2 regions of the Geodermatophilus sp. CPCC 205761 genome follow, and region 1 is predicted to be linked to the other one. Evidence: predicted binding sites of a transcription regulator. Region 1 holds the regulator's gene; the other holds the start of a gene.
The links. The regulator LexA, encoded in region 1, represses DNA repair genes until DNA is damaged. The targets are predictions, from matches to a motif close to TCGAACANNTGTTCGA.

Region 1 (15,408 bases):
CGGACGCATCTTCGTGCCGCAGGTCATGCAGAGCGGCGCGTCGGTCGCCGTGCCGGTGACCAGCTCGAGGAGCTCGGCCGAGGAGTGCGCCTCCTTGAGCGGCTTCTCGGCCTTGACCGCCGGCTTGGTCGGGGCCTCCGTCGGCGCCGAGCCGCGCAGCGCCTCGAGGTCGACCTCCTCCTCCTCGGCCACCGTGGCGGTCGACGCGGAGGTGCCGTAGCCGGAGACCTGCGCGGCGCGCTCCTCGGCGCTGAAGATGCCGAGGTTGGCGCGCTTGTCCACCGACAGGTGGTCCAGCGCGAGGCGACGGAAGATGTAGTCCATCACCGACTGGGCGATCCGGATGTCCGGGTCGTCGGTCATGCCGGCCGGCTCGAAGCGCATGTTGGTGAACTTCTGGATGTAGGTCTCCAGCGGCACACCGTGCTGCAGCGCGATCGACAGCGAGATGGAGAAGGCGTCCATGACACCGGCGAGGGTCGAGCCCTGCTTGCCCAGCTTGAGGAACACCTCACCCAGGCTGCCGTCCTCGTACATGCCCGCGGTCATGTAGCCCTCGGCACCGGCAACGCTGAACGACGTCGTCACGCTGGTCCGCTTCTTCGGCAGCCGCTTGCGCACCGGGTGCGAGAGCGCGGCCGGAGCCGCGGCCTCGACGGGCGCCTCGGTCTTGGTGCCGTCGTTCTTGCCCTTGCCGTCGGAGAGCGGCTGCCCGACCTTGCAGTTGTCGCGGTAGATCGCCAGCGCCTTGAGGCCGAGCTTCCAGCCCTCGAAGTAGATCTTCTCGACCTCTTCGACGGTCGCCGACTCCGGCATGTTGACCGTCTTGCTGATGGCGCCGGAGATGAACGGCTGCACCGCGGCCATCATGCGGACGTGGCCCATGGGGGAGATGGCCCGCTCACCCATGGCGCAGTCGAACACCTCGTAGTGCTCGGGACGCAGGGTGGGCGCGTTGACCACGTGGCCGTGCTCGGCGATGTACTCGACGATCGCCTCGACCTGCTCCTCCTGGTATCCCAGGCTCTTGAGCGCGCGCGGCACCGTCTGGTTGACGATCTGCATGGAGCCGCCGCCGACCAGCTTCTTGAACTTGACCAGCGAGAAGTCCGGCTCGATGCCGGTCGTGTCGCAGTCCATCATGAAGCCGATGGTGCCGGTGGGGGCCAACACGGAGGCCTGCGCGTTGCGCCAGCCGAAGTCCCCACCGATCTCCAGGCACTCCTGCCACTGCGCGGTGGCGGCCCGCAGCACGTCGGCGTCGTCGGCGCCGACCGGGCGGATCGCGTCGTTGGCCGCGGCGTGCTTGCGCATGACGCGGGCGTGCGCGTCGGCGTTGCGGGCGTAGCCCTCGTAGGCGCCGACGATGCCGGCCAACTCGGCCGAGCGACGGTAGGCCGTACCGGTCATCAGCGAGGTGATGGCCGCCGCCAGGGTCTGGCCTCCGCGCGAGTCGTAGGCGTGACCGGTGGCCATGAGCAGCGCGCCGAGGTTGGCGTACCCGATGCCCAGCTGCCGGTAGGCGCGGGTGGTCTCCGCGATCGGCTCGGTCGGGAAGTCGGCGAAGCAGATGGAGATGTCCATCGCCGTGATCACCAGCTCGACGGCCTTCACGAAGCTCTTGGAGTCGAAGGTGCCGTCGTCCTTCAGGAACTTCATGAGGTTCAGCGACGCCAGGTTGCACGAGCTGTTGTCCAGGCTCATGTACTCCGAGCACGGGTTGGACGCGTTGATGCGGCCGGTCTCGGGGTTGGTGTGCCAGTCGTTGATCGTGTCGTCGTACTGGATGCCCGGGTCGGCGCACTCCCACGCGGCACGGGTGACCTTGCGGAACAGCGTCTTGGCGTCGACGGTCTCGATGACGGCGCCGTCCAGGCGCGCGCGGAGACCGAAGTCGGTGCCGTCCTCGACGGCGCGCATGAACTCGTCCGAGACGCGGACCGAGTTGTTCGCGTTCTGGTACTGGACGCTGGTGATGTCCTTGCCGCCGAGGTCCATGTCGTACCCGGCGTCGCGCAGCGCGCGGATCTTGTCCTCCTCGCGCGCCTTGGTCTCGATGAACTCCTCGATGTCGGGGTGGTCGATGTCGAGGACGACCATCTTGGCCGCGCGGCGGGTGGCACCACCGGACTTGATGGTGCCGGCCGAGGCGTCGGCGCCGCGCATGAAGCTGACCGGGCCGGAGGCGGTGCCGCCGGAGGAGAGCAGCTCCTTGGACGAGCGGATGCGGGAGAGGTTGAGGCCGGCACCGGAGCCGCCCTTGAAGATGAGCCCCTCCTCGCGGTACCAGTTCAGGATCGAGTCCATCTCGTCGTCGACGGCGAGGATGAAGCAGGCACTGACCTGCTGCGGGGCGCTGGTGCCGACGTTGAACCACACGGGGCTGTTGAAGCTGAAGTACTGGTGCAGCAGCATCCAGGTCAGCTCGTGCTCGAAGATCTCCGCGTCGCCCTCGGTGGCGAAGTACCCGTGCTCCCGGCCCGCCTGGCCGTAGGTGAGCACCACGCGGTCGATGAGCTGACGGAGGCTGCTCTCCCGTTGCGGGGTGCCGACGGCACCGCGGAAGTACTTCGTCGTGACGATGTTGGTGGCGTTGATGCTCCACTCGGCGGGGAACTCCACACCGCGCTGCTCGAAGTTGATCGAACCATCCCGCCAGTTCGTCATGACGACGTCACGACGCTCCCAGGTCACCTCGTCGTACGGGTGCACCCCGGCGGTGGTGAAGACCCGCTTGATCTTCAGGCCCTTCCCCCGGGTCGGCGCCTTGGCGGCGCGACGCGTGCGGCCCGACAGGCGGTCCTCGGTCTCGGTCACGGAGCTCTCCCTCATCTGGTGGTCCGGCGGCTGGGGAAGAGCCGCAGTCCGGTGCTGCTGATTGGTGTGTAGCGGGTGGTGCTGACAGTTCTCACGTTCCGGCGACGCTGCCGTCGGAGGCGGCCTGGGTCCGCCCCCCACCCCGCCGGCGCACGACCGGCGGGTCGTTCTGCATCCCAGGGAGCGGCAGGGTCCCGGCGGCGATGTGCCGGGCCCGCAGCTCGGTGATCTCCTTCTCGAAGTCCTCGAGCGAGGTGAACGCGCGGTAGACGCTGGCGAAGCGGAGGTAGGCCACCTCGTCCAGCTCACGCAGCGGTCGCAGGATGGCCAGCCCGACCTCGTGGCTGGGCACCTCGGCCGCGCCGGTGGCCCGGATCGCGTCCTCGACCTGCTGGGCCAGCTTCTGCAGCTGGTCCTCGTCGACCGGCCGGCCCTGGCAGGCCCGCCGCACGCCGGCGACGACCTTCGTGCGGTTGAACGGCTCGCTGACGCCGCTGCGCTTCACCACGGCGAGGACGGCCTCCTCGACGGTGGTGAACCGCCGCCCGCACGCGGGGCACGAGCGCCGACGGCGGGTCGTGGCCCCCTCGTCTGCCTCGCGCGAGTCGATGACGCGGCTGTCGGGGTTGTGGCAGAAGGGGCAGCGCACGGCGTCTCCCCTCCCCTCGTGGAGTGTGCGGCGGCGTCCGCCCGGCCAGCGGTCACGGCCGGTGGTCGACCGGACCCCTGGAGGCCGGTCTGTGGACCCTCCTGGGGACATCCGGTGGACGTTCCGGGGAGAATCTGGGGACCGGCCTGTGGACGGGCTTACAGCGGTGCAACTACTAGATGTAGGGGAACCCTAGGGCGGCCTCTACTAGATGTGCAAGCCGGGACACGCCGCCACTGTTCCGTCGAGACACTGCCGTGACCAACTGCGCGCAGCTCCCACCCGTCACGGCGACACGCGGCCGGAGGGTCGCGAAGGGCGACTCGGGGGTGTAGTGCGTGTCCGCCGCGCAGCGCGGGCGGCGCCTCCGGGGCGCCGCCCCAGGGGGTCCGTCGTGTTCGTCGACCTCAGGCCGCGGTGTGCGATCAGGGGCGAGCGGCGCCCGGCCGCGGGAGCCGGGGACGGGACACCCGGTCGGTCAACCGCATCGGCCGGGTCAGGCAGTCGGCGTCCGGCCGCGGCCGGGGCGCGACGGCGGCCGGAGAGGCGACGTCGTCGTCGGCGGCGCGGTGACGACCGGCCGGCGACGGCGCCCGGTGGCGGCCGGCGAGCAGGCCGCCCCGGATCGCGGGGAACTCGGCCGTGACGTCACCGCCGTGACGCCGACGGGGGGCGCCGGGCTCCACCGCGGGGAACTCGGGCGAGGTCAGCACGTCGGCCACGAGTTGCCTGCGGGCCGCTGCTGCGTCGACGGTGACCATGGGCGTCGCTCCGAGCGGCAGCCTCAGCAGAGTCGTCGCCGGAGCGGGGTCCGCAGTTGCCGGCTCGGCACCGGCAGCCCCGGGCAGCTCCGGCTCGGGCAGCCGCAGGTCACCCAGGTCGACCCAGCTCGCGCGCTCACGGCCGGCCACGACCGCACGCACCGACACCTCGCAGGCGCCACGCTGGTCGTGTCGCCACCCCAGGATCGCGCCGGGCCACCACGCGCCGTCCGAGTACACCTCGACATCCGGGGAGTGCTGGGTGAAGGCGGCCGAGCGCGGCTCCGAGGTGACTGACACCCGTCGACCGTAAGTCGCCGGACCGCCACTCACGGTTAGCAACTCGGTACGGACAGTTGACGAACATGGGAACCCGGCCTTGTGGCCAGTCGCCGGGTCGACGTGTCGCCGTGTCGACGACTCAGGGAAGCCGCAGCGCCTGACCGGGGACGACGACGGCGCGGTCGAGGTCGTTGAGCGCCTCGATCGCGTCGACGACGGCGCGGACGTCCTGCTCCGGCCCGGCGACCTCCGCCGCGATCGACCACACGGTGTCCCCCGCCTGGACGACGACCGTGCTCTCACCCACCAGCTGGAGGTCGCCGGGACCGCCGGTCACCAGCGGCCCCAGCCAGGAGCCCAGGGCCACCCCCACGCCGAGCGCCAGGACCGCGGACAGCCGGCGCGCTCGCCGGGTCAGCCGCAGCCCCGACGTGGCCCGGCGCCCCGGCCGGCCACACCCGCCGCGCACGGTGCGGTCCACGGCCGCCCCGGCCGTCACGGGCCGCGCGGGCCCTGCTCCCGACCGCGCGCCCGGCACACCCGGACGCGCACCGCGCGCCGCCCCCGGACGGGCCGGACCGGTCGGCACGGGCGGTCGGGCGGCGCCGACGCGCGCCTCACCCGACCGTGTCACCGCAGGACGCGGAGCGTGCTCGCGGGGTGGCCCGTCCGCCGCCGGGACCACCCGGAGACGGGGCCGCCAGGGCACCTGGACCGCGTCGTCGAACTCCAACACCGCCTGCTGCACCTGTGCCACGACCACTCCTCCCGAGGGAACTGCCGGACCATCGAACGCTTGTTCGATTCGAACGTCTGTGCGATGTCTACCGGATGGGTCCGACGAAAGCCACAGCGCTCCACCCGCACTTCGAACATGTGTTTGATCCAGCGCGTCCGGCGCGCTACGGTCCATCCCGACGGACGAGACGCGCTGCGCACAGCAGCCGGCGAGGAGGCGACGGTGGCGGAGAAGAGCGGGACGTCAGGGAATCGCCGGGGGGCGGCTGGCGCGCCGGCGACCACCGAGACGGCATCCGTGCGCACCTTCCCCGACCGGGGCGAGGCCGGGGACGGACTCACCCAGCGTCAGCGACGGGTGCTCGAGGTCATCCGCGACTCCATCGAGCGGCGTGGCTACCCCCCGTCGGTGCGCGAGATCGGCGAGGCGGTCGGGCTGTCCTCCGCCTCCTCGGTGGCGCACCAGCTGACGGTGCTGCAGAAGAAGGGCTGGTTGCGCCGCGACCCGAACCGGCCCCGGGCGCTCGACGTCCGGCTGCCCGGTGACACCGCGAGCGAGACGGTGCAGCCGGCCCCCCTCCCGGCCGTCGCCGGCGAGCAGGTCCCGGCCCCCACGTACGTGCCGCTGGTCGGCCGGATCGCCGCCGGTGGTCCCGTGCTGGCCGAGCAGGCCGTGGAGGACGTCTTCCCGCTGCCCCGCGAGCTGGTCGGCGAGGGCACCCTGTTCATGCTCAAGGTCGCCGGCGACTCGATGGTGGAGGCGGCGATCTGCGACGGCGACTGGGTGGTCGTGCGCCAGCAGCCCAACGCCGAGAACGGCGAGATCGTCGCCGCGATGCTCGACGGCGAGGCGACGGTGAAGACCTACAAGCGGCGGGACGGCCATGTGTGGCTGATGCCGCACAACCCGGCGTACGAGCCCATCCCGGGCGACGAGGCGACGATCCTGGGCCGGGTCGTCACGGTGCTGCGCCGGGTCTGACGCGGCGCCGGCGCGCCCGTGCCGCCGCCGGAGGCACGGGCGAGGACCGCCGGCCTCGTCGGGCACCGGCGGCACGGGCGAGGACCGCCGCCCGTGCAGGTCACCGGCGGGACGAGGGAGGCCCGCAGCCGCGGGTCAGTCGCGGCGGCGCAGCCTCCCGCCGATCCAGACCACTGCCGCCGCGATCACGGCGGCGACCACCCCGGCGGCGATCGGCGACACGCCTCCGCCGACGAGTCCCTCCGAAGCGGCTGCCTCGTCGCCGGCCGGTGCCGGGCTGGGGGGCTCGGCCAACGGCACGACGGTGATGTCGCTCGGCAGGCCCTCGCTGGCCACCACCACGCCGCTGCCGTCGGCCGTGAAGCTGATCGCCTCCCCCTGCGGGGACTCGGGCAGTGCGATCCGGGTCGGCTCGGCAGCGAGCGCACCCGCGACGTCGGACCCGGACAGCGGCCAGACGTAGGCGTCGGTGTAGGTCCGCAGGGCCAGGAGGCGCCCGTCCGCCGAGACCGCGCCACCGGTGACCATCAGCTGCCCGGCCCTCCCGACCGGGCCGCCGGGCGTGCCGGTCACGGTGAACTCCACCCCGGCGACCTCGGTCAGCCCGACGACGCCCGACCCGACCAGCGCGGCCACGGGCCGGAACACCTTGCTGGCACCGAGGACCTCCTTGGACACGAGGAAGGGAGTGCCGTCCGGCGCGAGGAGCAGCGCCTCGACGTCCCGGGCTCCGTCGGGAAAGGCGAGCCGGTAGACCGCCGAGCCGCCGTCGGGCCGGAGCGCCAGCAGCGCCACCGTGTCGCGGACTCCGTTGTTGTCACCGGTGTCGGCCAGCCAGACGGTGCCGTCGGCGGCGACGGCGAGGTCCTCGGGGTCGTAGGGATCGATCGGCGCGGACTGCACGGTGAGCACCTGGCAGTTCCCGTCGAGCTCGTAGACGTCGACCTGGTCGCCGCCGTCGTTCATCGCCAGCATGCGGTCCCCGACGACGACCAGCCCCGAGACCTCCGGCAGCCGCGGATCGGTGATCTGGCAGCGGGTCACTGGGCCGGCAGGGGCCTCCGTCGACGCCGACGCGGGCAGGCCGGCACCGAGGACGACTGCCCCCGCCAGCGTGATCGCCGCGACTGGACGTCGCCCTCGGACGCCGCTACGCGGTCGGTCGGCCGGCTCGGGCACGAACCCAGCGTGACAGCACGACTGCATCCAGTGCGTGAACCACGCCCAACAGCAGGATGCCGACGGAGGCGCCGACGACGGCGTCGGTGACCCAGTGGAAGTCGAGGGAGACCATCGCCACGCCGGTCGCCACCGGGCCGACGATGCTCAGCAGCCGGAACGACCGCTGGACCGGGGGGACGAGACGGAACTCCACCGCCTGCCAGCGCGCGACGCCCCACATGAGCACGGCGTTGGCCACGTGCCCGGAGGGATAGGAGGCGCCGTCCCGGTAGAAGAACGACCCGGGGTAGGCCGGGGCGGTGCGGCCGGTCCCGTACTTGAAGCCGTAGACGACGACGGTGAGCAGCGCGAGCGCCACCATCACCCGGAGCAGGGGCACCACGCTGCGGCGTCGCCAGACCAGGTGCCCGACGAGCCCGGCGAGCACGATGAGGATGAACCCGCGACCGCCGAGCTGGGTCACCGCCCAGACCGGCCAGTAGGCGGCCGAGTCCTTGAGGTCCCAGGCGCTGACCGCCTCGGACACCCGCAGGTCCATCCGCTCCAGCGTGCCGCGGCTGAGCAGGTCGACGGTGGTGCCGACCGTGACCAGCAGGGCGACCACGAGCAGCCACCACGACGGACGACCACTGGAGACGACCCGCTCGTGACGGACGGGCACGACGGCGTCGTCCGGCGGCACCTGCTCGCCCGGACGCCGCCGCACCGCGCCGCTGGTCACCGCCTCACGGTACCGGCCGGGGCGTCGGTGCAGCCCCGGCCGGACCGGCCCCGCGGCCGGTACCGGTCAGGCAACCGGCGCGCTGAACTGCTCCAACGCCGCGGCGAGCCCGCCGTCGACACGCGCCGTGAGCCGCGTCCCTTCGGCCTCGTGGGCCTCGTTCAGCACCTCGCCGTCGCGGTGCACCCGGGCGACCAGGTCGCCCCGGTCGTAGGGGACGAGGACGTCGACGTCCACGTCCGGGTGCGGCAGCCGTCCGGCGACGATCTCCTGCAGCCGCTCGATCCCCTCACCGGTGCGGGCCGACACCCACACCGCGCCGGGCAGCGCCCGGCGCAGCGTGAGGACGTCGTCCTCGGTCATGGCGTCGACCTTGTTGACGACGATGAGCTCGGGCACCGCGGCCGCGTCGATCTCCCGGAGGACGATGCGGACGGCGTCGATCTGACCCAGCGGGTCGGGGTCGGAGCCGTCGACCACGTGCAGCAGCAGGTCGGCGGCGGCCACCTCCTCCAGCGTCGACCGGAAGGCGTCGACCAGCTGGTGCGGCAGGTGGCGGACGAAGCCGACGGTGTCGGTGAGCGTGTACTCGCGACCGTCCGGGGACTGCGCGCGGCGCACCGTCGGGTCGAGGGTGGCGAACAGGGCGTTCTCCACCAGCACGCCCGCGCCGGTCAGCCGGTTGAGCAGGCTGGACTTGCCCGCGTTGGTGTACCCGGCGATGGCCACGCTCGGGACGGCGTTGCGCCCGCGACTGGCCCGCTGGGTGGCGCGCGCGGTGGCCATGCCGGCGATCTCCCGGCGCAGCTTGCTGACCCGCGCGCGGATCCGCCGCCGGTCGGTCTCGATCTTGGTCTCACCGGGACCGCGGGTACCGATGCCGCCACCGCCGGCGACGCGGCCACCGGCCTGACGGGACAGCGACTCACCCCAGCCGCGCAGCCGCGGCAGCATGTACTGCATCTGGGCGAGCTCGACCTGCGCCTTGCCCTCCCGGCTGCTCGCGTGCTGGGCGAAGATGTCCAGGATCAGCGCGGTCCGGTCGACCACCTTGACCTTGAGGATCTTCTCCAGCTGGTTGAGCTGGCCCGGCGTGAGCTCGCCGTCGCAGATCACCGTGTCGGCGCCGGTGGCCGCGACGATGTCGCGGATCTCGGCCGCCTTGCCCGATCCCACGTACGTGCCGGCGTCCGGCTTGTCGCGCCGCTGGCTGACCGCCTCGAGCACCTCCGAGCCGGCGGTCTCGGCCAGCGCGGCGAGCTCGGCGAGGGACCGGTCGGCGTCGGCCTGCGTCCCCTCGGTCCACACCCCGACCAGCACCACGCGCTCCAGGCGCAGCTGGCGGTACTCGACCTCGGTGACGTCGGCGAGCTCGGTGGACAGGCCGGCCACGCGACGGAGTGCGCCGCGCGCCTCGAGCTCGTAGGAGCCCGTGGTGTCGTCGGCCTCGTCCCACTGGCCGGCCGGCGCGGGGCGGGTCTCGTCGGGGGCCCGGTCCGCCGCCTCGTCGAACGCGGCGTCGTTCTGTGCTGTCGTCATCGTCTCCAGCGTTGCACGCCCCGCGAGAGGGGGCATCTGAGTTGTCATCGCCCGGTACAACACCGTGGTCCCCCGGGTCCATCCCGGTCAGGCGTGCCCGTGCGACAGCCGGGTAGGGGCGGACGACGACCGATCGCGAGGAGGCCACAGATGAGCGAGTCCGGCAGCAGCAGCCTGGGCGCGAACGAGGAGATCGACGACCCGGGCCGCGACCCGAAGGGGCTCAACCCGCCGCGCAACCCGCTGTCCGGCGGCCTGGGCAGTACGACCGGCGGGCCGGACCAGGACAGCGGCCGCGGCGAGCCCGAGGGCAGTCCGGGGACCGTCGGCGAGTCGATGGTGCCGGAGTCGCCGGAGGAGTCGGCGAACACCACGAACGGCGGCGCGCGGGACTGACCCTCGCCCCCGGGTCAGCTGCCGAGCCACTCCGGGGTGAGCTCGCCGGCGGCCACGACGACCGCCGGACCGGTGAGGACCGTCGTCCGCTCGTCCACGCGCACGGTGAGCCGGCCACCCGGGACGTCGACGACCACCGTCCCGCTGGCCGCGCCGGCGTCCTCGAGGGCGGCCCAGGCGGCGGCGCAGGCGCCGGTGCCGCAGGACCGCGTCTCCCCCACGCCGCGCTCGGACACCCGCAGCCGGATGTGCGCACCCGGGTCGAGCACGTTCACGAACTCGACGTTCACGCCGTCGGGGAACAGCTCCGCGTCCACGGACGGCGCCGTGGCGAGGTCGAGGCCGGCGACGTCGACGCCGGTCAGGCAGGCCAGGTGCGGGTTGCCCATGGAGACCGCGCGACCGGGGAACGCCGTCCCGCCCAGGGTGGCCTCACCGGTGCCGAAGGGCCGGGCCGGACCCATGTCGACCCAGTAGCCGCCGTCCGGCGCGGCGCCGACCCGGCGCGGCCCCCCGCGGGTGCCGATCCAGACGCCGTCGGCACAGGCGGCCCGGTCGAGCAGCCCCTCGGTGACGAGCACGTGCAGGAACAGCCGGATGCCGTTGCCGCACATCTCGGCGTGCGAGCCGTCGGCGTTGCGGTGGTCCATGAACCACTCGCAGTGGGCGAGCCCCTCCCCCAGGACGGCGGCGGCGTCGGGCACGTGCCTGCTGCGGACGACGCGGAGCACCCCGTCGCCGCCCAGCCCGGCACGCCGCTCGCACAGCCGTCGCACCATCGCCGCGTCCAGCCGGTCCTCGGGCCAGGACCGGCCGTCGGCGTCGGGCAGGACGACGAAGTCGTTCTCCGTGCCGTGGCCGACGAGGACCCGATCCGCGCTCACCGGACGATCGTAGGCGCGGGAATCAGCCCGGCCGCCGCGTCCACCAGGTCCGGCCGGGCGGCGTCGAGCCACGTCGTGGCGGCGTCGCGGCGGAACCAGGAGCGCTGCCGGCGGACGAACCGCCGGGTGGCCGTCACCGTGCGCTCCCGCGCCTCGTCCGCGGCCAGGTCGCCGTCCAGCTGGGCGAGCACCTGCGCGTAGCCGAGCGCCCGGGACGCGGTGGGGCCCTCCCGCAGCCCGTCGGCGGCCAGGGCGGCCACCTCCGCGACGAAGCCGGCCGCCCACATGCGCTGGACCCGCACCGCGACCCGCTCGTCGAGCTCGGCCGGGTCCCGGTCCAGCCCCACCACCACCGCGGGGTAGTGCGGGCGCGGCTCGGGCAGCGTCGCGCGGAACGGGCCGCCGGTGACCTCCACGACCTCGAGGGCCCGCACGATCCGCCGTCCGTTGCTGGGCAGCACCGCCGCGGCCGCGACCGGGTCGACGGCGGCCAGCCGGGCGTGCAGCTCGCCCGGCCCGACCTCGGCGAGCTCCGCCTCCAGCCGGGCCCGGACCGCGGGGTCGGTGCCGGGGAAGTCCAGCTCGTCGAGGACGGCGCGCACGTACAGCCCCGAGCCGCCGACGAGCAGCGGGACGAGGCCGGCCGCCCGCAGCCGGTCGATCTCGGTCCGCGCGAGCCGCCGGTACTCGGCCACCGACGCCGCCTCGCGCACGTGCCAGAGGTCGAGCAGGTGGTGCGGCACGCCGCCCCGCTCCTCGGGCGACGGCTTGGCGGTGCCGATGTCCATGCCGCGGTAGAGCTGCATCGAGTCGGCGTTGACCACCTCGCCGCCCAGCCGCTGCGCCAGGGCGACGCCCAGCGCGGTCTTGCCGGTGGCGGTGGGACCGACCAGGGCGACCACCGGAGGCGACGACCTCATGGGGCCAGCCAGTCGGCCACGAGGTAGCCGACACCGAAGGGCGCCTCGTCGGCGTGCAGCCGGGCGACGACCCGCCGGCCGCACAGCGCCGCCCCGACCGCCCGCCAGGTCGGCACGCCCGCGGCCAAGAGCCGCTCACCCTCCGCGGCGTCGAGCCCGGCCAGGGCTGCTGCATCCCCCGCCGCCAGCGCCGCGGCGACCGCGGCGTCGAACGGCGCCGCGGCCTCGTCCAGGTAGCCGGGGGCCTTGAGGGTGCGCCGCGCCGAGCCGTCACCGACGGCCAGCACCCCGACCGGTCCCGGGAGGGCGGTCAGCGCGCCGGCCAGGTCGCCGGGGACGACGCCGAGCCGGGCGCCGGTGTGCCCCGCCCGGTCCAGCAGCCAGGCCCCGACGGTGAGCGCGAGCGGGGTGCGCCGCCCGCCGGGCCGGACGGGGCCGCAGAACGGGACGTCGAGGTCGACCCCGAAGCCGCGCAGGTCGCCGCCGTCGCCGTCGCCGTACCACCCGGAGCCGCCCTCGCCCACGACGACGACCACGTCCGGGCCGACGCCGAGCATCGCGCCGACCGCCTCGGCGCAGGCGGCCCGCAGCGCCGCGGTGTCGGCCGCAGCCCGCCCCGCCACCTCGGGCAGCAGGAGCGGCGGGCCGGGACAGAAGGCGACCGACACCGGACGACCCGCGTCGGGGGCGGGGCGACTGGCGTGCGGGACGCGGTGGACGGGCGGAACTGGACTCACCGGAGCAGTGTCCCGGATGCGGCGTGGGACACTCCGGGACGTGTCGAGCACGGAGAACGCCGGAACCCCCTGGCAGCAGCAGCCCTCGTCGGAGACGGCAGGGTCCGAGGCGGTCACCCCCGAGGCCGGGACGGCCGCGGCGCCCACCCCCGGCGACGCCGCCCTCGCCGACCCGTCGGCCGACCCGGCTCCGCCCGTTCCCGCGCCGGACGCCGCACCGCAGGACCCCACGGACAGGGTGCGGCCGGAGGCCACCGCCCCCGAGGTCGTCGCCCCGGCAGGACCGACCACCCCGGCAGAGCCCACTGCCCCGGCAGAGCCCACCGCGCCGGCAGAGCTCACCGCGCCGGCCGAGGCCACCGACAGGACCGAGCCCGCCGCCCCGGCAGAGCCCACCGACAGGACCGAGCCCGCCGCCCCGGCAGAGCCCACCGACAGGACCGAGCCCGCCGCCCCGGCAGAGCCCACCGACAGGACCGAGCCCGCCGCCCCGGTCGAGCACAACGTGCCCGCACCGCCCCCGGGCGAGCACGCCGTCCCCACGCCCGCCGAGCCGTCGGTGCCGGCGTCCGACCCGGCCGAGTGGGGCCGGGTCGACGAGGAGGGCACCGTCTACGTCCGCACCGCCGAGGGGGAGCGGGTCGTGGGGTCCTGGCAGGCCGGTGACCCCGCCGCCGGGCTGGCCCACTACGCCCGCCGCTACGACGACCTCGCCACCGAGGTGTCGCTGCTGGAGGCGCGGCTGAAGGCGCACACCGGCAACCCGAGCGAGATCAAGGCCAAGGCGCAGGCCCTCGCCGACTCCATCCCGACCGCCACCGCGGTCGGCGACCTCGACGGCCTGGCCGCCCGTGCGCTGGCGATGGTCGACACCGCCGACTCGGCGGCCGCCGAGTCGCGGGCCGAGAAGGCCGCGGCGCGCGCCGCGCAGGTCGCCCGCAAGGAAGCGCTCGCCGCGGAGGCCGAGCAGATCGCCGCCGAGTCCACCTCCTGGAAGGCCGCCGGTGACCGGCTGAAGGCCATCGTCGAGGAGTGGAAGACCATCCGCGGCATCGACCGCAAGACCGACGAGGCGCTGTGGAGCCGGTTCGCCGCCGCCCGCGACGCCTTCGGCCGCCGCCGCGGCGCCCACTTCGCCGCGCTCGACCAGCAGCGCGGCGAGGCCCGGGCGGCCAAGCAGGAGCTCATCAAGGAGGCGGAGCGGCTGTCGAGCTCCACCGACTGGGGCGCCACCAGCGCGGCGATGCGGTCGTTGATGGACCGCTGGAAGGCCGTCCCCCGCACCGGCCGCGACGGTGACGACGACCTGTGGAAGCAGTTCCGCGCCGCCCAGGACGTCTTCTTCACCGCACGCTCGGAGTCGGACAAGCAGCGCACCAGCGAGCAGGTGGCCAACCAGCAGGCCAAGGAGGAGATCCTCGCCGAGGCCGAGAAGCTGGACGCCACGTCCGACCTGCGCGGGGCGCAGAACTCGCTGCGCAAACTGCAGGAGCGCTACGACGCGATCGGCCACGTGCCGCGCGGGGTCATGCGCCAGCTCGAGGACCGCATGCAAGCCGTGGAGCAGCGCATCCGCGGCGCCGTCGACTCCACGCGGGCCCGGGTGGCGCCGGAGAACCCGATGGTCACCTCGATGCGGCAGGCGGTCGCCAAGGCCGAGGAGCAGCTGGCCAAGGCCGAGGCGGCCGGCGACGCCCGGCGGATCGCCGACGCGCAGGCCAACCTCGCCACCCGCCGGGAGTGGCTGGCCGAGGCGGAGAAGGCCGCGTCCCGCCGCTGACCGGCCGACCGTGACGACCTACGTCCTCGTCCACGGCGCCTGGGGCGGGGCCCACGGGTTCCGCCACGTGCGCCGGCTGCTGTCCGCGGCGGGGCACGAGGTCTTCACCCCCGGCCTGACCGGGATCGGTGAGCGCTCGCACCTGGCCAGCCCGCAGGTGGACCTCACCACCCACGTCACCGACGTCGTGCACCAGTTCCTCTACGAGGACCTCGACGAGGTCGTCCTGCTCGGGTTCTCCTACGGCGGCATGGTGGTCACCGGCGCGCTCGACGCCGTCGGCGACCGGGTGCGGTCGCTGGTCTACCTCGACGCGTTCGTGCCGGGGGACGGCGACTCGCTGTACGGGCTGCTCGGTGTGCGCCCGGCCCCGGTCGGCCTGGCGACGGTCTGGCTGGTCGAGGGCCCCGAGCGCACCTACGAGGACCCCGCCGAGGCGGCGTTCTCCCGGCCCCGCCGCACGCTCCACCCGGTGGGCTGCTTCACCGAGCCGGTGCGGCTGTCCCGCCCGCTGCAGGAGTGGCCGTTCTCGCGCACCTACGTGCGGGCCACCGCCGACGAGCCAGGCGTGCCGCCGAACCCGGCGTTCGAGGCCGCCGCCGCCCGGGCGCGGGCGTCGGACGCCTGGGCCTACCGCGAGATCGCGACCACCCACCTCGTGCCGCAGAACCGGCCCCGGGAGCTCGCCGAGCTGCTGCTCGAGCTGGCGTAGCGCGGAGCCGGTCCCTCAGGCGGGGGCACCGATCCGGGGCATGCCCAGCAGGACGCCGGGGGTGGTCGGGCGGGTACCGGCCTCGGCGGCGTCCCCGGCCCGGGTGCGGCGGTGCGAGACCAGCGGGCCGTCGGCGACCAGATGGTGCGGCGCCGCGTGGGTGACCACCGTCTCGACCACGTCGCCGGGCCGGACGCCGTCGGCCGCCGTGAAGTGCACCAGCCGCCCGTCGCGGGCCCGGCCGGACAGCCGGCCCGTGCGGGCGTCCTTGCTGCCCTCCCCCGCCGCGACCAGCAGCTCGACGGTCC
Region 2 (15,408 bases), on a different contig from region 1:
TGGGGAAGGCGGTGACCGTCGGCGACCCGTCGTCCGCCCGACCGCGGGTGCGGGTCTCGACCGTGCCGATCAGGCCGGTGCCGCGGCCGGCGGCGGCCAGCCCGGCCTCCACCAGGTAGGCCGTCGTCGTCTTGCCGTTGGTGCCGGTGATCCCGATGACCTGCAGCCGGCGGCCGGGCTCCCCGTACACCCGCGCGGCGACGGCGCCCAGCAGCGCGCGGGGGTCGTCCACGACGCACACCGGCAGACCGGTGGCGACCGCCGCGTCGCGGCCCGTGGGGTCGGTGAGGACGGCGACCGCACCGCGGGCGGCGGCGTCGGCGGCGAACCGGGCGCCGTGCGTGCGGGCGCCCGGGAGGGCCGCGTACAGGTCGCCGGGCCGGACCTCACCCGAGGCGAGGGTCACGCCGGTGACCGCCGCGCCGGGGTCGCCGGAGAGAGGCGGGCCGACCAGGTCGGCGAGGTCGGCGAGGGTCAGCGGGGCCGACGGCCCCGGCCGGCTCCCCGGCGCCCTCCCGCTCTCGTTCACGGGGCTCCAATCTACCGGCGGGCCGGGCGCGGCCCGCCCCCCACACGCGGGGACGGCCGACACACCTGTCCGCCGGCGACTACTCCGAACCCGTGAGGCGGAAGTCCGGGCGCGGCGTCCCCGACGGGACGATCCCGTCGGCGGTCAGCGCCTGCCGCATGATGTCGGCGAAGACGGGCGCCGCCACCTGGCCGCCCTCCGCGGAGCTGGTGGGCCGCTCCAGGTCCACGGCGACGACGTACTGCGGGTCGTCGGCCGGGGCGAAACCGACGAACGTGGTCACGTACCCGCCGCCGTCGTAGCAGCCGCACTCGGGGTTGGCGCGCTGGGCGGTGCCCGTCTTGCCGGCCACGCGGAACCCGTCGACCTGCGCCAGCGGGGCGGTGCCGCCCGGTCCGACGACGGCCTCGAGCATGTAGGCCATCTGGTCGGCGGTCGACTCGCTGACCACCCGGGTGCCCTCGGGCTCGGGCCCGGGCCGCCCGCCGACGGACGCCACCAGGCGCGGCGGGATGCGGACGCCGTCGTTGGCGATCGCCTGGTAGACCGAGGCCATCTGCAGGGTGGTCACCGAGACCCCCTGTCCGATCGCCACGTTGGCCGCGCGGCTGGCCTCCCAGTCCTCGGAGCCGGCGAAGATGCCGGCGCTCTCCCCCGGCAGCTCGATGCCGGTCGTGCTGCCGACGCCGAAGGCCCGCAGGTACTCCTCGAGCGTCTCGTCGCCGATCTGGCGGGCGAGCATGATCGTGCCGACGTTGCTGGACTTGGCCAGCACGCCGGTGACCGTCCAGTCGATCGGCTCGTGGTCGTGGGCGTCGGTGACCACGGCGTCGCCGGCCTGGATGTGCCCGTTCACGGTGAGGACGGTGTCGGGGGTGGCCACACCCTCCTCCACGGCGGCGGCCAGGGTGACGGCCTTCATGACCGAGCCGGGCTCGAAGACGTCGGAGACGGCCGGGTTGCGCAGCAGCTCCGCGTCGGTCTGCCGGGCGTCCGCGGGGTCGTAGCCGGGGCAGGAGCCCATGGCCACGACCTCGCCGGTGTGCGCGTCCAGGACGACCGCCGAGGCGCGGGTGGTGGCGCCGTCCTGGCAGGCCTCGTCCAGCCGCTGCTCCATGACGAACTGCAGGTCCGCGTCGAGGGTGAGGGCCACCGTGCTGCCGTCGGTCGCCGGGGTGGACTCGTCGATGCCCGAGGGGATCGGGTGGCCGCCGCTGCCCACCTCGACCCGCCGCTCTCCGGGCCGGCCGGCCAGCTCCTCGTCGAAGGCGTGCTCGATGCCGGCCAGGCCGTCGCCGTCCCGCCCGACGAACCCGACGACCTGGCCGGCCACCGTGCCCGCCGGGTAGAGCCGGATCGGGTCGTCCTCGAAGAAGATGCCGCCGAGGCCCAGCTCCTCGATGGCGTCGACGATCTCCGGCGACACCTGCTCGGCGAGGACGACGTAGCGGCCCTCGCCGGAGAGCTGGTCGGTCAGCTCGGACACGGGGACGTCGAGCAGCGTGGTGAGCGCCAGCGCGGTGCGGGCGGGGTCGGCCACCACGGTCGGGTCGGCGACCACCCGCGAGGCGGCGACGGTGTAGGCGAGCGGGTTGCCGTCCCGGTCCACGACCTCGCCGCGCAGGGCGGCGATCGGGTAGCTGCGCAGCCGGTCCTGCGCGGCCGCGGTGGCGTAGTCACCGCCGTCCACGCCCTGGAGCAGCACGAGCTTGCCCATGACGAGCAGCAGGGGGGCCAGCACGACGAGCAGCCCGACGGTCAGCCGCTTGCTGCTGGCGCGGATGCCGCCGCGCAGGCGCGGGGAGCCCGGAGCGCGCCGGGGCGCGAACGCACCGGACCCGCGGGGGGTGGCGCGGTCACCGGTGCGCCGGCCGGGGGCCGGGGGGCGGACGGCGGTCGGCATGCTCAGTCGTCGCTCTCGGGTGCGTCGGGGTCCTCCGCCGGCACCGGCTCCCCGCGGAGGGTGCCGGCGCCGTCCTCGCCGATGACCAGGTAGCCCGCGGCGCCGGCCGGCACCAGGCCGGCCTCCTCCGCATCGGACGCCAGCTCCGCCGGGGTGCTGCCGGAGACCACCTGCTGCTCGAGCCGCTGCACCTCCTGGGCGCGGTCGGCGTTGGCCACCCGCAGCTGGGTGGCCTTCAGCGAGTTGACCGCGATGGCGGTGTTGAGGAACAGCAGGCCGAGGGCGGTGGCCACGAGCAGCCCGACCACCATGAGGACGAACGGCGCCCGGCGGGTGCTCTGCGCGGCGGCGGCCATCCGGCGGACCCGGCCCGGCGCCGTCGCGGGCACGGGACCGGGCGCCGGCCCGGTCGCCTGCGGCCGCGCGACGGGACGGGACCGCAGCGACCCGGTGCGCACCGGGGCGGAGTGCGCGCGGACGGGGCGGGCCGCGGTGGCCGGGCCCGGGTTCCGCGTGCCGGACGCCGTCCCGGTGCTCGGCTCCCGGGCCGGCTTCGGCTCCCGGGCCGTCTTCGGCTCCAGGACCGGCTTCGGCTCGCGGGCCGGCTTCGGCGCCGGCACCGGGGCGACGCGGGCACCGGGCCGGGGACGGGCCGGAGCGGGCCGGGGCTCCGGCGGGACCCCGGCAGCGCGGGCGGCGGCACTCATGCGACCTCCTCGCCGCGGACCGGCAGCCACGTCTCCTCGTTCACGCTGCCCGCCGGATGCGCTCGGCGGACCGCACGCGGGCCGAGGCCGCCCGGGGGTTGACCGCGACCTCCTCGGCCGAGGGCGCCTCGCCGCCGCGGGTGAGCAGGCGCAGCGTGGGGCCGTGCTCGGGCAGCGGCACGGGCAGGTCCGGTGGGGTGCGGTCGACGGCACCGGCGGCGAGGGTCCGCTTCACGATCCGGTCCTCGAGGGAGTGGAAGGTGATGACGGCGATCCGCCCGCCCACGGCCAGCGCCTCGATGGCCGCCGGCAGGGCCCGCTCGAGGACGCCGAGCTCGTCGTTGACCTCGATGCGCAGCGCCTGGAACGTCCGCTTGGCGGGGTGACCACCGGTGCGGCGGGTGGCGGCCGGGATGGACGCGCGGACCAGCTCGGCCAGCCGCCCGGTGCGGGTGAAGGGCTCGCGGGCCCGTTCCCGCTCGATGGCCCGGGCGATGCGGTCGGCGAACCGCTCCTCGCCGTAGACCCGCAGCACCCTGGCCAGCTCGTTCGCGGGATAGGTGTTCACCACGTCGGCGGCGGTGCGCGGTGCGGCGGGGTCCATGCGCATGTCCAGCGGCGCGTCGGCGGCGTAGCTGAACCCGCGGGAGGGCCGGTCCAGCTGGAGCGAGGAGACCCCGAGGTCGAAGAGGACGGCCTGCACCTCGGGGACGCCGAGCCGGTCGAGCACCTCGGGCAGCTCGTCGAAGACGGCGGGCACGAGGGTCGCGCGGTCTTCGCAGCCGGCCGCCCCGATCCGGCGGGCCGCCTCGGCGCGGGCCTCGGGGTCGCGGTCGAGGCCGATCAGCCGCAGCCCCGGGTGCGCGCCCAGCAGGGCGAGGGCGTGCCCGGCCAGGCCGAGGGTCGCGTCGACGAGGACGGCGCCGTCGGCGGCGCAGGCGGGGGCGAGCAGCTCGGTCACGCGCTCGAGCAGGACGGGCACGTGCACCGCGGGCCGCGAGGGGCCCGGTGCCGCGGCAGAACCCGTGCTGCTCATCGTCGGCTGCTCCTCGGGCGGGTCGGAGGCCGCGCGGGGGTCGCGGGCCGGAGTGCCCGTCCATGGTGGCGCGGGGCGGCGGTCGGCGGGTGGAGGGCAGCGGGCGTTTCGCGCACCGGTGGGGCGCAGTGGGGGTGGTGGGGCGGAGTGGGGCACGCGGACCCGGTCCGCCGCCCGCGGGGCCCGCCTGGCGCCGGGGAAGTGCGTCAGGTGGTGCCCCGCGGGGACGGGTGGGCCCGCGCCGGCCTGCTGCCGGCGGCGCGCCCGTGGGCGGTGCGGGATCTCCGTGCCGGGGACCGAGTCGCGGGGAAGGCGACTCGGGCCGGTCCGGTCGAGCCGCGGGGAAGTCGGCTCGGTCGGGTGGGGCCCGGAGGGGGTCGGAGGGACGGCGGAGGGGTCAGGACAGGGTGGGCATCCCCTCGCTCTCCATCTCGGAGTAGATGGCCTCCTGCTCTGCCACGTAGGCGTCCCAGGTCGCGGCGTCCCAGATCTCGAAGCGGGTGTCGACGCCGACCACGACGACGTCGCGGTCCAGTCCGGCGTACTCCCGCAGGTTCGCGGGGATGGTGATGCGGCCGGTCTTGTCCGGCTCGACCTCGACCATCGACCCGAAGCTCATGCGGGCCCGCATGCGGGCGGCGGCGGTGTCCGACGGCGCCATCGAGGCCGCCGCCTGGCTCTGCTCGGCGACCCGGGTCATGGTGAGGCCGTAGATGCAGCGCTCCTGGCCCTTCTTGATCACCATGCCGCCGGCCACCTGCTCGCGGAATCGGACGGGGAGTGCGAGCCGGCCCTTCTCATCGAGCCGCAGCGGATAGCTGCCGACGAACACCGGATCACCTCCCCCATCGGTCCTCCTCGTGCTCCGGGGTGCACCCGGGACGGGCCTTGCCTCCCCACCGGGCCACACAGTAACCCACTACGCCCCACCGGACACCACTCGACACCATGTCGTGACCAGGCCTCCCCACCGCCCCACCCGCAGGTCAGCGCGTCGTCCGCGGGGTGGGTGAGCCCGGTGGGGCGCAGGGGGGCGCCGCCCCCACCGGACCACCCGGCGGCCGGTCGTCGCACACCGTCGCCGGGCCCTCGTGGGGCTCCTCGGGGCAGGAAGTCGGCTCGCGCACCGGCCGCCGTTCCGCGGGACCGTCCGGCCACGGTTCCGCGCACGTACCGTGGTTCCGTGACCGAGGTGACCACGACCACAGACGGCACGGGTTCCTCGGTCGACGTAGCAGCCGAAGGAGCCCGCATCGCGGGGAACATGGCCCGCGTCGTCCACGGCAAGCCCGATGTCGTGCACCTGGCGCTCGTGGTGCTGCTCGCCGAGGGCCACCTGCTCATCGAGGACGTGCCGGGGGTCGGCAAGACCACCCTGGCCAAGGCGCTGGCCGCCTCGATCGACGCCACCGTGCGCCGCATCCAGTTCACGCCCGACCTGCTGCCCAGCGACGTCACCGGGGTGGCGATCTACGACCAGGAGAGCCGGGAGTTCGAGTTCAAGCCCGGCGCGGTCTTCGCCAACATCGTGGTCGCGGACGAGATCAACCGCGCCTCCCCCAAGACCCAGTCGGCCCTGCTGGAGTGCATGGAGGAGCGGCAGGTCACCGTCGACGGCATCAGCTACGAGCTGGCCCGGCCGTTCCTGGTGATGGCCACCCAGAACCCGATCGAGATGGAGGGCACCTACCCCCTCCCGGAGGCCCAGCGCGACCGCTTCACCGCGCGGGTCTCGATGGGCTACCCGGACCGCCAGGCGGAGCTGGCCATGCTCGACGACATGGTCACCACCGACCCGCTGGCCTCCCTCACCCCGGTGGCCGACGCCGCCTGCATCCGGACGCTGGTGGCGGCCGTGGGCCGGCTGCACGTGTCCGAGGCGGTCCGGCGGTACGTGGTGGCGCTGGTCGAGGCCACCCGCCGCTCCCCCGACCTGCGCCTGGGCGCGTCCCCGCGCGCCGGGCTGCAGCTGCTGCGCACCGCCCGGGCCGCCGCCGCACTGGCCGGGCGCGACCACGTCCTGCCCGACGACGTGCAGACCGTGGCCGTGCCGGTGCTGGCCCACCGCCTGCTGCTCACCCCGGACGCCGCCGCTGCCCGCCGCGTGGGCGAGCAGGTGGTGACCGACCTGCTGGCGACCGTCCCGGTGCCCCGCGGGCGCTGACGGTGCGCGGACCGGTCGCGACGGCTCTGGGCACGCTGACGCTGCGCGGCCGCTGCCTGGTCGCCGCAGGGCTCACGCTCCTGGTCCTGGGCGTGCTCCTCGGCGAGCGCCCGCTGGTGCAGATCGCGCTGTTCGTGCTGGCGCTGCCGCTGCTCTCGGCGGCCACCGTGGCCCGGCGCCGGTTCCGGGTGGCGTCCCGGCGCACGGTGACCCCGTCACGGGTGCCGCGCGGCGGGCACGCCGAGGTGCGGCTGGAGGTCACCAACGCCGGACGCGGCACCGGGGGGCTGTGGCTGCTGGCCGAGACGGTGCCGGCCGAGACGGGCCCGTCGCCGGAGTTCGTCGTGGAGCGGCTGCCCGCCGGGGAGACCGCGACCCTGCACTACCGCGTGCACGGCAGCCGCCGCGGGCGCTACCGGCTGGGGCCGCTGCGACTGCGCCTGGTGGACCCGTTCGGCCTGGTGCTGCGCAGCATCGCCGGCACCGACAGCGCCCCGCTGGTCGTGGTGCCGCGGGTCGTGCCCCTCGGCGCCGGTGGGCCGGCCGGCGGCCACGGCGGCGGGGGGTCCGGCGCCCGGCGGTCCATCGCGGTGCACGGCGAGGACGACGTCAGCACGCGGGCCTACCGCCACGGCGACGACCTGCGCAAGGTGCACTGGCGGGCGACGGCGCGCACCGGAGAGCTCATGGTCCGGCTGGAGGAGCGTCCGTGGCGCGCCCAGGGAACCCTGCTGCTGGACACCCGTGCCCGCGCGCACCTCATCGCCCGCGGGCACGCCGCCGACGCCCGCGCCGCCGAGGCCGGCACCGACGCACCCCCGCCCGACAGCCTCGAGTGGCTGATCGAGGCCGCGGCGAGCATCGGCACCGAGCTGATCGGCCGCGGCGCCACCCTGCGGGTGATCACCGACGCCCGCGAGCTCACCCCCACCGGGCACCACGACGGCCTGGGCCGCGGCGAGCTGCTCGACCGGCTCGCCGGCATCACCCCGTCCCGGCTGACCGGGCTGGGGCCGGGCATCGACCTGCTCACCCGTGTCGCCGGGGAGGGGTCGGTGATCGCGCTGCTCGGCGCGATCGGGCCGGAGGACGCCGCCGAGCTCGTCCGGGCCCGCTCCGGACCGACCACCGACCTGGCCGTGCTCGCCGACATCGGCCGCTGGGCCGAGTCCGGCGCCGTGCGCGGCCGCCGGCCGGCCGGTGGCGCCGCCCGCTCCGAGCTCACCCGCCAGCAGGAGGCCGCCGCCGACCTGCTGCGGGCCGGCGGCTGGCAGGTCGCGGTCGCCGGCGCCGAGGACTCGGTGGCGGCGGTCTGGGCTCAGCTGGGCCGCGCCGGCGTGGTGCCGGCCGGGCTGCGGGGGGCCTGGGCATGACCGAGTCCACGGCCCGCGAGCTCGTCCAGGACGCCGGGACGACACTGGCCGCCGCCGCGGCCACCGCGCTGGGCGCGTGGGCCCTGGTGCCGGTCTTCACCGACCGGGCCTGGGTGCCGCCGGTCCTGGCCGCCCTCGCCGTCGTCGCCGCCGCCGGCCTGGTGCTGCGCGGGGCGGGGACGGCGCTGTGGTCGGCGATCGCCGGCGACCGGCCGGTGCCCGCGATCTGGGTCGGCCTCGGCGTGCCGCTGGTGCCGCTCGGCCAGCTCGCGGCGCTGGCCTGCCTGGTCACCGCGCTGTTCGCGCCGGCCGCCGCCCTGGGGGGCGTCCTCCCCACCCCGGACAGCGTCACCGACCTCGGCCAGGTGATGGCCGACGGCTCGGTGGAGCTGCGCGAGCAGGCGACCCCCGCGCTGCCCCTCACCGGTCTGCTGACGCTCACCACGCTGCTGGTCGGCATGGTCGCCGTCGTCGTCGACCTGGTCGCCGTCGGGGGGCGGCAGCCGGCGCTGGCCGGGCTGGGGCTGCTCGTCCTCTTCTGCGTGCCGGTGAGCACGGTGACCGGCACGATCGGCGCGCTCCCGGTGGCCGCGCCCGCCGCCGGGCTGGCCCTCCTGTTGTGGGCCGACCAGCACCGGCGGCTGGGCTGGCGTCCGCGGGAGGGTCGCCGTCCGCTGCTGGGCACCGGGACGCTGACCGCCCTCCGCACGGGTGCGGTGGCGGTGCTGATCGGGCTGGTCGTCGGCGCCGTCGTCCCGACGTTCACCGAGGGCACCTTCGCCGACGGCTTCGGCCCCGGCGGGAGCTCCACCGGCACGTCACTGGACCCCGCGGCCGCGCTGCAGGGCCAGCTGACCCTGGACGAGCCGATCGACCTGCTGCGGGTGGACGCCTCCGTCGACGACCCGGGCTACCTGCGGGTGGTCGCCCTCGACGTGTACGACGCGGAGGAGGGCTGGTCGGTGGGCAACCTCGACGGCGAGACGTCGGTGGGCGACGACAGCGAGCTCGCGCCGCTGCCGGGACGCCGGGACGGCCGGCCGGTCGACGCGCTGATCACCGCCCTGGGGCACGAGGACCGCTTCCTGCCCCTGCTGTACTCCCCGCTGGCCGTGGCCGTGGCTGATCCCCAGCAGTGGCGGTTCGACCCGGGGACGGCCACCGTGTTCGGCCGCGACGTCACGACCGAGGGCCGGACGTGGTCGGTGTCGGCGGTGGAACCGCGGCCCAGCGAGGAGGAGCTGCTCGCGGCCGGGCAGCTGCCGCCGGACCTGCCCCTCGTCCAGCGCTACACCGCTCTGCCGCCGCTGGCGCCGGAGGTGGTCGACCTGGTCTCGACGCTGACCGCGGGGCGGGAGACGCCCGTCGAGCGGGTGCGGGCCATCTACGACCACTTCACGAACCCCGCCAACGGCTACCGCTACTCGCTGTCCACCGCGCCCGGGACGAGCGGCGACGACCTCGCCGACTTCCTGCGGCTGCGCCAGGGCTACTGCGAGCAGTACGCCGGGGCGATGGGGGCCCTGGTGCGGGCGGCCGGCATCCCGGCGCGGGTCGTCCTCGGGTACACCCCCGGCACGGTGCAGACCGACGGCAGCCGGCTGGTCACCAGCGACGACGCGCACGCCTGGGTGGAGGTGTACTTCGACGACCTGGGCTGGGTGCCGTTCGACCCGACGCCGATCGACGTCGACCGCGCCGTCGAGCTGCCGTGGGCGCCGCGCGCTCCGGACCAGGAGATCGACCCCCGGACCGACACCCCGGTGACGCCGCTGCCGGGACCGGTGCCGTCCGCTCCGCAGCCGGACCAGGCGCCGCAGGGCGGACCGGCGCCCCAGGCGGCGCCGCAGGCGGCCGGCTGGGTGAAACCGGTCCTGCTGGGGGCCGCGGCGCTGCTCGGGGTCGCGGCGCTGGCGGCGGTGCCCGCCGGGCTGCGGGCGCTGCAGCGACGGCGCCGGCTGGCCACGGGCGGCGCCGGGGCGCTGTGGGACGAGCTCGCGGCGATCGCGCTGGACCTCGGGCTGGAGGGCGACCCGGCGCGGACGCCACGGCAGGTCGCGGCCCAGCTGGCCGAGGCCGCCGGGGCCGGCGGGCACCGGGCCGGAGGCCGGCACGGATCGACCCAGGCCGCCGCGGACGCCGTCACACGGCTGGCCCGCGCGGAGGAGGCGGCCAGCTACGCACGGCCCGGCAGCGCCCCACCGGCCGGTGCCGAGCTGCGGGCGGCCCTGTCCACCGCCCGGCACGGGCTGCTCGCGGGTGCCTCGCGATCGGCCCGGCTGCGGGCCGTGCTGTGGCCGCCGTCCCTGTTCGCCGGGGCGCGGGCGGCGATGGCACGGCGGACGCGGCTGCGACTGCGGGTGCGCCCGCGGGCGCCGCAGCGCGGCTGACGGGCGCGCTCAGCCGACCTGCAGGCGGAGCACCCGTTCGGTCAGCTCGACCAGCGGCACGGTCAGCGGGAGCCCGCCTTCCGGGTGCAGGCGGGCCGCGCGGACGCCGGCGGCCAGCCACTCCGGAACGGCGTCGAGCAGCGCGTCGAGGTCCAGGAACACCGGCCTCTCCCCCGGGTCGGCGCCGTCCCTCGACGCGGCGTCCGCCTGCTCGGCCCCGGTCCACAGCGGGACGACGTCGGCGCCGTCCTCACCGGTCCACGGAACGATCCCGTCGGCGTCACCCCAGCCCCACAGCCCCTGTTGCGCGGCGAGCGCCTCCTCCACCTGGTCCGGCACGGCGGTCCTCTCTGTCCAGGCCCCTGACGCACGGCAGCCGCCGTCCGCGGGGGACGGCGGCTGCCGGGAGGGACGTGCGGCTACTGGTCGTAGCGGCGGCGGAAGCGCTCCTCGAGCCGGTTCTTGAGCGGCTGCCTGCGGGGCTTGCTCCCCCGACCGCCGCGACCGGGCGCGGCGGCGGGACCGGCCGTGCCGGGCTCGACGGCGCCGGTGGCGGACCGGTAGTTGAGGACGGCGAGGGCCAGGCCGCCGAAGGCGATGAGGAAGCCGAGGACGCCGAGCGGCACCGACGGGGCCACCGCGCCACCGACGAGGACGGCCATGCCCACGAGGACCAGGAGGGCGCCGAGCTGCAGCCGGCGGCGCGCCTTGATCCTGCGATCACCGGTGCGGACCGACGAGGCGAACTTGGGATCGTCATCGACGAGGGCGCGCTCGATCTGCTCCAGCAGTCGCTGTTCGTGCTCGGAGAGCGGCACGTCGACCTCCAATGGGCCAAAGCCAGAACCCGTCGGCGGTGTCCGCCGACGGTGACAACGAGGATACGAGCCCTTTGCGGGGCGCGAAAGGCGAGCCGTCGCCGACGCGCCGTGATCACTCTCGCGGGTGGGTCGCAGCCTCCAGGAGGGGACGAACGGCGGCCCTCCCGGGTTCCCGGGCGGCCGCCGTCGTCACCGGGTGCGTAGGGCGTCGCGGTGCAGGAGGGTCGCCGGGCGCACCGCGCCGGCGCCGAACCGGCGGGCGGCCCGGTCGGCGGCGAGCTCGGCCTCCCGGCGGCCGTGTTCCCGGGCGCCCAGCTCCAGCTGCCGCGGCGCCGAGCCCGCCTCGACCAGCCGCTCGGCGCGCACCCCGACCAGCCGGATCCGCGCCCGGTCCAGGCCGAGGGCGTCGAACAGCGCGCGGGCGGTCTCGTAGAGCTCCTGGCCGACGTCGGTGGGGACGTCGAGGGTGCGCGACCGGGTGATCGTGGCGAAGTCGGCGAAGCGGACCTTGATGGTCACCGTGCGGGCCAGCCAGCCGCCCGAGCGCAGCCGGCCCGCCGTCCGCTCCGACAGCCGCAGCAGCTCCCGGTGGATGACCGCCGGGTCGTCGACGTCGGTGCCGAAGGTCTCCTCGTGCCCGGTCGACTTCTCCGGCTCGTCGGGCACCACCCGCCGGGGGTCGCGGCCCCACGCGAGCTCGTGCAGGTGACCGCCGGCCGCCTGGCCCACCGCCCGCTGGAGGGTGCGGGCCGGCACGTGGGCGAGGTCGCCGACGGTGCGCAGGCCGAGCCGGAGCAGCACCTCCTCGGTCTTGGCGCCCACCCCCCAGAGCGCGCCGACCGGCAGCGGGTGCAGGAAGTCCATGACCTCGGCGGGGCGGACGACGAGCATCCCGTCGGGCTTGGCGTGGGTGGAGGCCAGCTTGGCCACGAACTTGGTGCCGGCCACGCCCACCGAGCAGGTGATGCCCTGCTCGTCGTAGACGCGGCCGCGGATGTACTCACCGATCTCGGCGGCGTCGCCCAGCCGGCGCCCGGCCCCGGAGACGTCGAGGAATGCCTCGTCCAGGCTCAGCGGCTCGACCAGCGGGGTGATCGAGCGGAACAGCGCCATGACCGACCGGGACACCTCGCCGTAGAGCGCCATGTCCCCCGGCAGCACCGTCGCCGTCGGGCACAGCCGCAGCGCCCGGGAGGTCGGCATCGCCGCGTGCACGCCGTAGCGGCGGGCCTCGTAGGTGGCCGAGGTGACCACCCCCCGGTTGCCGGCCCCGCCGACGATGACCGGCGTGCCGGCCAGCTCCGGGCGGCGGCGCACCTCGACGCTGGCGAAGAACGCGTCCATGTCGACGTGCAGCACGGTGCAGCCGGCGGCACGGGTGGACTGGGCCATGACTCCTCCCTGCCGTCGAACACGCGTTCGACGCACGGGTGGACGGTAACTCCCCCGGGCCCGTCCGGGCACCTCCACCCCGTGTCGTGACCGACCCGTTGCAGAGCCGCCGTTCCCGCTGGTCGGGGCGGGTGTGTGAGAGCAGGATGAGTGAGGTAAGGCACCGACCGGAGGCCGCCACCCGGCGGCCCGCTACCGCTCTGATCGGAGACCCATGGCGCTCGACGACGATGACATGACCACCCCCGGTGGCGGCGACGGCGGTGCCGACGGCGGCGCAGACGGTGGTGCCGACGGCGGAGCCGACAGCGGCGCGGGCCACGGCCCCGGCGACGGTGGCGCGGCCGGCGGCGGTTCCGACGGCGGTGCCGATGGTGGTGCCGATGGTGGTGCCGACGGCGGTGCCGGTGGCGGTTCCGACGGTGGCGCCGACGGTGGTGCCGACGGCGGTGCCGATGGCGGGGCGGACGGCGGCGCGGACGGTTCGGCCTGACCGAGAACCCCACCGTGCAGGGTCGGCCGGACTCCCGGCCGGCCCTGCGCCGGTGCACCGCCCTGGACCCTGACGAGTTCGCCGAGCGGTACTGGTCCCGCCGGCCGCTGCTCACGAGGGCCGAGGAGACCGGCGCCTCCTTCGCCGACCTGCTGGACCTGGCCGCGGTCGACGAGCTGCTGTCCCGCCGGGGGCTCAGGACCCCCTTCCTGCGGATCGCCAAGGACGGCGCCGTCGTCGACCCCAAGCGGTTCACCACCTCCGGCGGCGCCGGAGCCGAGATCGCCGACCAGGTGTCCTCCGACGCGGTGCTGCGGCTGTTCGCGGACGGGAGCACCGTCGTCCTGCAGGGGCTGCACCGGCTGTGGCCGCCGCTGATCGAGTTCGCCGACCAGCTCGCCACCGACCTGGGCCACCCGACGCAGGTGAACGCCTACGTCACCCCGCCGTCCTCGCGCGGGTTCTCCCCCCACTACGACGTGCACGACGTCTTCGTGCTGCAGGTGGCCGGCGAGAAGCACTGGCGCATCCACGAGCCGGTGCTCCCCGACCCGCTGCGCACCCAGCCCTGGACCGACCGGGCCGCCGCCGTGGCCGCCGCCGCCGAGCGCGAGCCGGTCATCGACGCGGTGCTGCGCCCCGGCGACGCCCTCTACCTCCCCCGCGGCCACCTGCACTCGGCGGTCGCCCTGGGCGGGATCAGCGCGCACCTGACCGTCGGCGTGCACCCGGTGACCCGCTGGGCGGCCGCCGAGTCCGCGCTGGACCTCGTGCGCGAACTGGCCGCCGAGGACCCCTCGCTGCGCCGCTCCCTGCCGCTGGGCCTCGACCTCGCCGACCCGGCCGCGGTGGCCGGTGACGTCGCCGCGGTGGTCGCCGCGCTGCGGGGCTGGCTGGACCGGGTCGACCCGGCCGACGTCGCCGACCGGCTGCGCGCGCGGACCTGGGCGCAGGTGCGGCCGCAGCCGGTGGCGCCGCTGGCCCAGGCGACCGCCGCCGCCGCCCTGACCGCCGACACGGTGCTGCGGCTGCGGCCCCGGCTGCGCTGCCGGCTGCGCGAACCGGTCGACGGTCGCGTGACGCTGGTCGCCGGCCGCCGGTCGCTCGAGCTCCCCGCGGAGGCGCGCCCCGCGGTGGCCGGCCTGCTCGCCGCCGGTGAGCTGAAGGTGGTCGACCTGCCCGGGCTGGACGCCGCCGACCAGCTCACGCTCGCCCGGCGGCTGGTCACCGAGTCGATCGCGGTCGTGCCCGACGCCGTCGTCCCGGACCCGACCGCGGGGCACGATGGGACCCGTGACCGCGCGCCCGGATCGTGAGCCGGCCGGGCCTCCGGGCGTGACGGACGTCGCCGACTTCTGCCGTCCCGCGGAGGCGCCCGGCCGGCCGGTCGGCCGGATCGACGAGAACCGCTGCTCGGTGGGCGCCCTGCTGCGCGGGGACTCCGGCGTCGGCACGGCCTCGCCGGCCCAGCGCTGGCTGCTCATCGAGCAGCCGGGACCCTGGGGCGTCGACGCGCTCCGGCAGTCCCGCTTCGACCCCGCCGTGGCACCGCTGCTGTCGCACCGGGCGCGGGTGGAGAACGTCCGGGTGCTGCTGGTCCGCCGGCCCGGGGACAAGCTCACCGACTCCCGGCGGCGGTGGGCCTACGTCGACGGCCGGCCCGGCCAGGAGGGGCTGTGGTGGTCGGTGCGGTCCAGCGACGCCGAGCTGGTCGAGGCCCCGTGGGACGGCTCGGCCGGCGACGCCTCCTCCGGGCCGACCTACCTGGTGTGCGCGCACGGCGGCCACGACGCCTGCTGTGCGCTGCGCGGCCGCCCCCTGGCGAAGGCCCTGGCCGCCGACGACGTCTGGGAGTGCAGCCACCTGGGCGGCGACCGCTTCGCCGCGAACGTGCTGGTCCTGCCGCACGGCTTCTACTACGGGCAGGTGCCCGGCGACGGCGCCGACCTGGTCGCCGCGCACGCCGCCGGCCGGGTCGCGCTCCCGTGGCTGCGCGGCCGGTCCGGGTGCCCGCCGCCGGTGCAGGCGGCCCAGCACGTCGCGCGCGGGGAGCTGTCGCTGCTGGCGGTCGACGACCTGCCGCCGCGCGGGGTGCGCCGGCTGAGTGCGGCCGGGGCGGAGGTGGAGCGGTGGCTGGTCACCCTCGCCGGTCCGGACGGCGACGTCGTCGCCGAGGTGGAGAGCCGGCCGTCGGAGGAGGCGGTGCGGCTGACCTGCCGGGCGACGCACGACGCGCACACCCACATCTGGAACGTGCGGCTGGTCCCGGCGGTCTGACCGACTCCGGGCTCAGCCCAGGGCCCGCCCGCGAGCGAGGAGCAGCGGGATGGCCAGCTCGGTCGGGGTCAGCGAGCCGTGATAGCCGATCAGCCGGCTGGGGCCGGGTTCCTGCTCGGTCGCGGTGAGCGCCCACGTGCCGCGGGCGAGGGCCACGACGTCGCCGATGCGGGCGGCGAGGTCGTCGTCCACCGGGCCGAAGACGCCGCTGGCGATGACCTCGTCCCGCCCGGCGACCCACGCCCGGTCGCCGAGCTCCTCCCGCCACCGGGCGAGCAGGTCGTCCGCCGCGCCGGGGACGGCGTGCAGGTAGCGGGCCCGCG

Region 2: dinB (DNA polymerase IV) is a predicted target of LexA. The motif match lies at 12,331-12,346, and genes of this name have one in related genera.

What each region holds. Positions count from the first base shown of each region.
Region 1 covers NZ_JALPKQ010000021.1:20,543-35,950, reverse strand. The annotation lists gene MY526_RS14365 (vitamin B12-dependent ribonucleotide reductase) at 1-2,817, opposite strand, end outside; gene nrdR (transcriptional regulator NrdR) at 2,909-3,466, opposite strand; gene MY526_RS14355 (hypothetical protein) at 3,892-4,527, opposite strand; gene MY526_RS14350 (LysM peptidoglycan-binding domain-containing protein) at 4,649-5,008, opposite strand; gene lexA (transcriptional repressor LexA) at 5,546-6,229, shown strand; gene MY526_RS14340 (hypothetical protein) at 6,365-7,273, opposite strand; gene MY526_RS14335 (phosphatase PAP2 family protein) at 7,380-8,132, opposite strand; gene hflX (GTPase HflX) at 8,199-9,671, opposite strand; gene MY526_RS14325 (hypothetical protein) at 9,822-10,067, shown strand; gene dapF (diaminopimelate epimerase) at 10,082-10,951, opposite strand; gene miaA (tRNA (adenosine(37)-N6)-dimethylallyltransferase MiaA) at 10,948-11,871, opposite strand; gene MY526_RS14310 (hypothetical protein) at 11,868-12,608, opposite strand; gene MY526_RS14305 (DUF349 domain-containing protein) at 12,649-14,388, shown strand; gene MY526_RS14300 (alpha/beta fold hydrolase) at 14,399-15,100, shown strand; gene miaB (tRNA (N6-isopentenyl adenosine(37)-C2)-methylthiotransferase MiaB) at 15,116-15,408, opposite strand, start outside.
Region 2 covers NZ_JALPKQ010000064.1:5,837-21,244, reverse strand. The annotation lists gene MY526_RS24750 (UDP-N-acetylmuramoyl-L-alanyl-D-glutamate--2,6-diaminopimelate ligase) at 1-529, opposite strand, end outside; gene MY526_RS24745 (peptidoglycan D,D-transpeptidase FtsI family protein) at 609-2,432, opposite strand; gene MY526_RS24740 (hypothetical protein) at 2,435-3,139, opposite strand; gene rsmH (16S rRNA (cytosine(1402)-N(4))-methyltransferase RsmH) at 3,180-4,175, opposite strand; gene mraZ (division/cell wall cluster transcriptional repressor MraZ) at 4,573-5,007, opposite strand; gene MY526_RS24725 (AAA family ATPase) at 5,359-6,339, shown strand; gene MY526_RS24720 (DUF58 domain-containing protein) at 6,342-7,712, shown strand; gene MY526_RS24715 (transglutaminaseTgpA domain-containing protein) at 7,709-10,102, shown strand; gene MY526_RS24710 (DUF2750 domain-containing protein) at 10,112-10,441, opposite strand; gene MY526_RS24705 (DUF3040 domain-containing protein) at 10,522-10,920, opposite strand; gene dinB (DNA polymerase IV) at 11,113-12,315, opposite strand; gene MY526_RS24695 (BatC protein) at 12,530-12,808, shown strand; gene MY526_RS24690 (cupin domain-containing protein) at 12,823-14,124, shown strand; gene MY526_RS24685 (sucrase ferredoxin) at 14,144-15,085, shown strand; gene MY526_RS24680 (alkaline phosphatase family protein) at 15,098-15,408, opposite strand, start outside.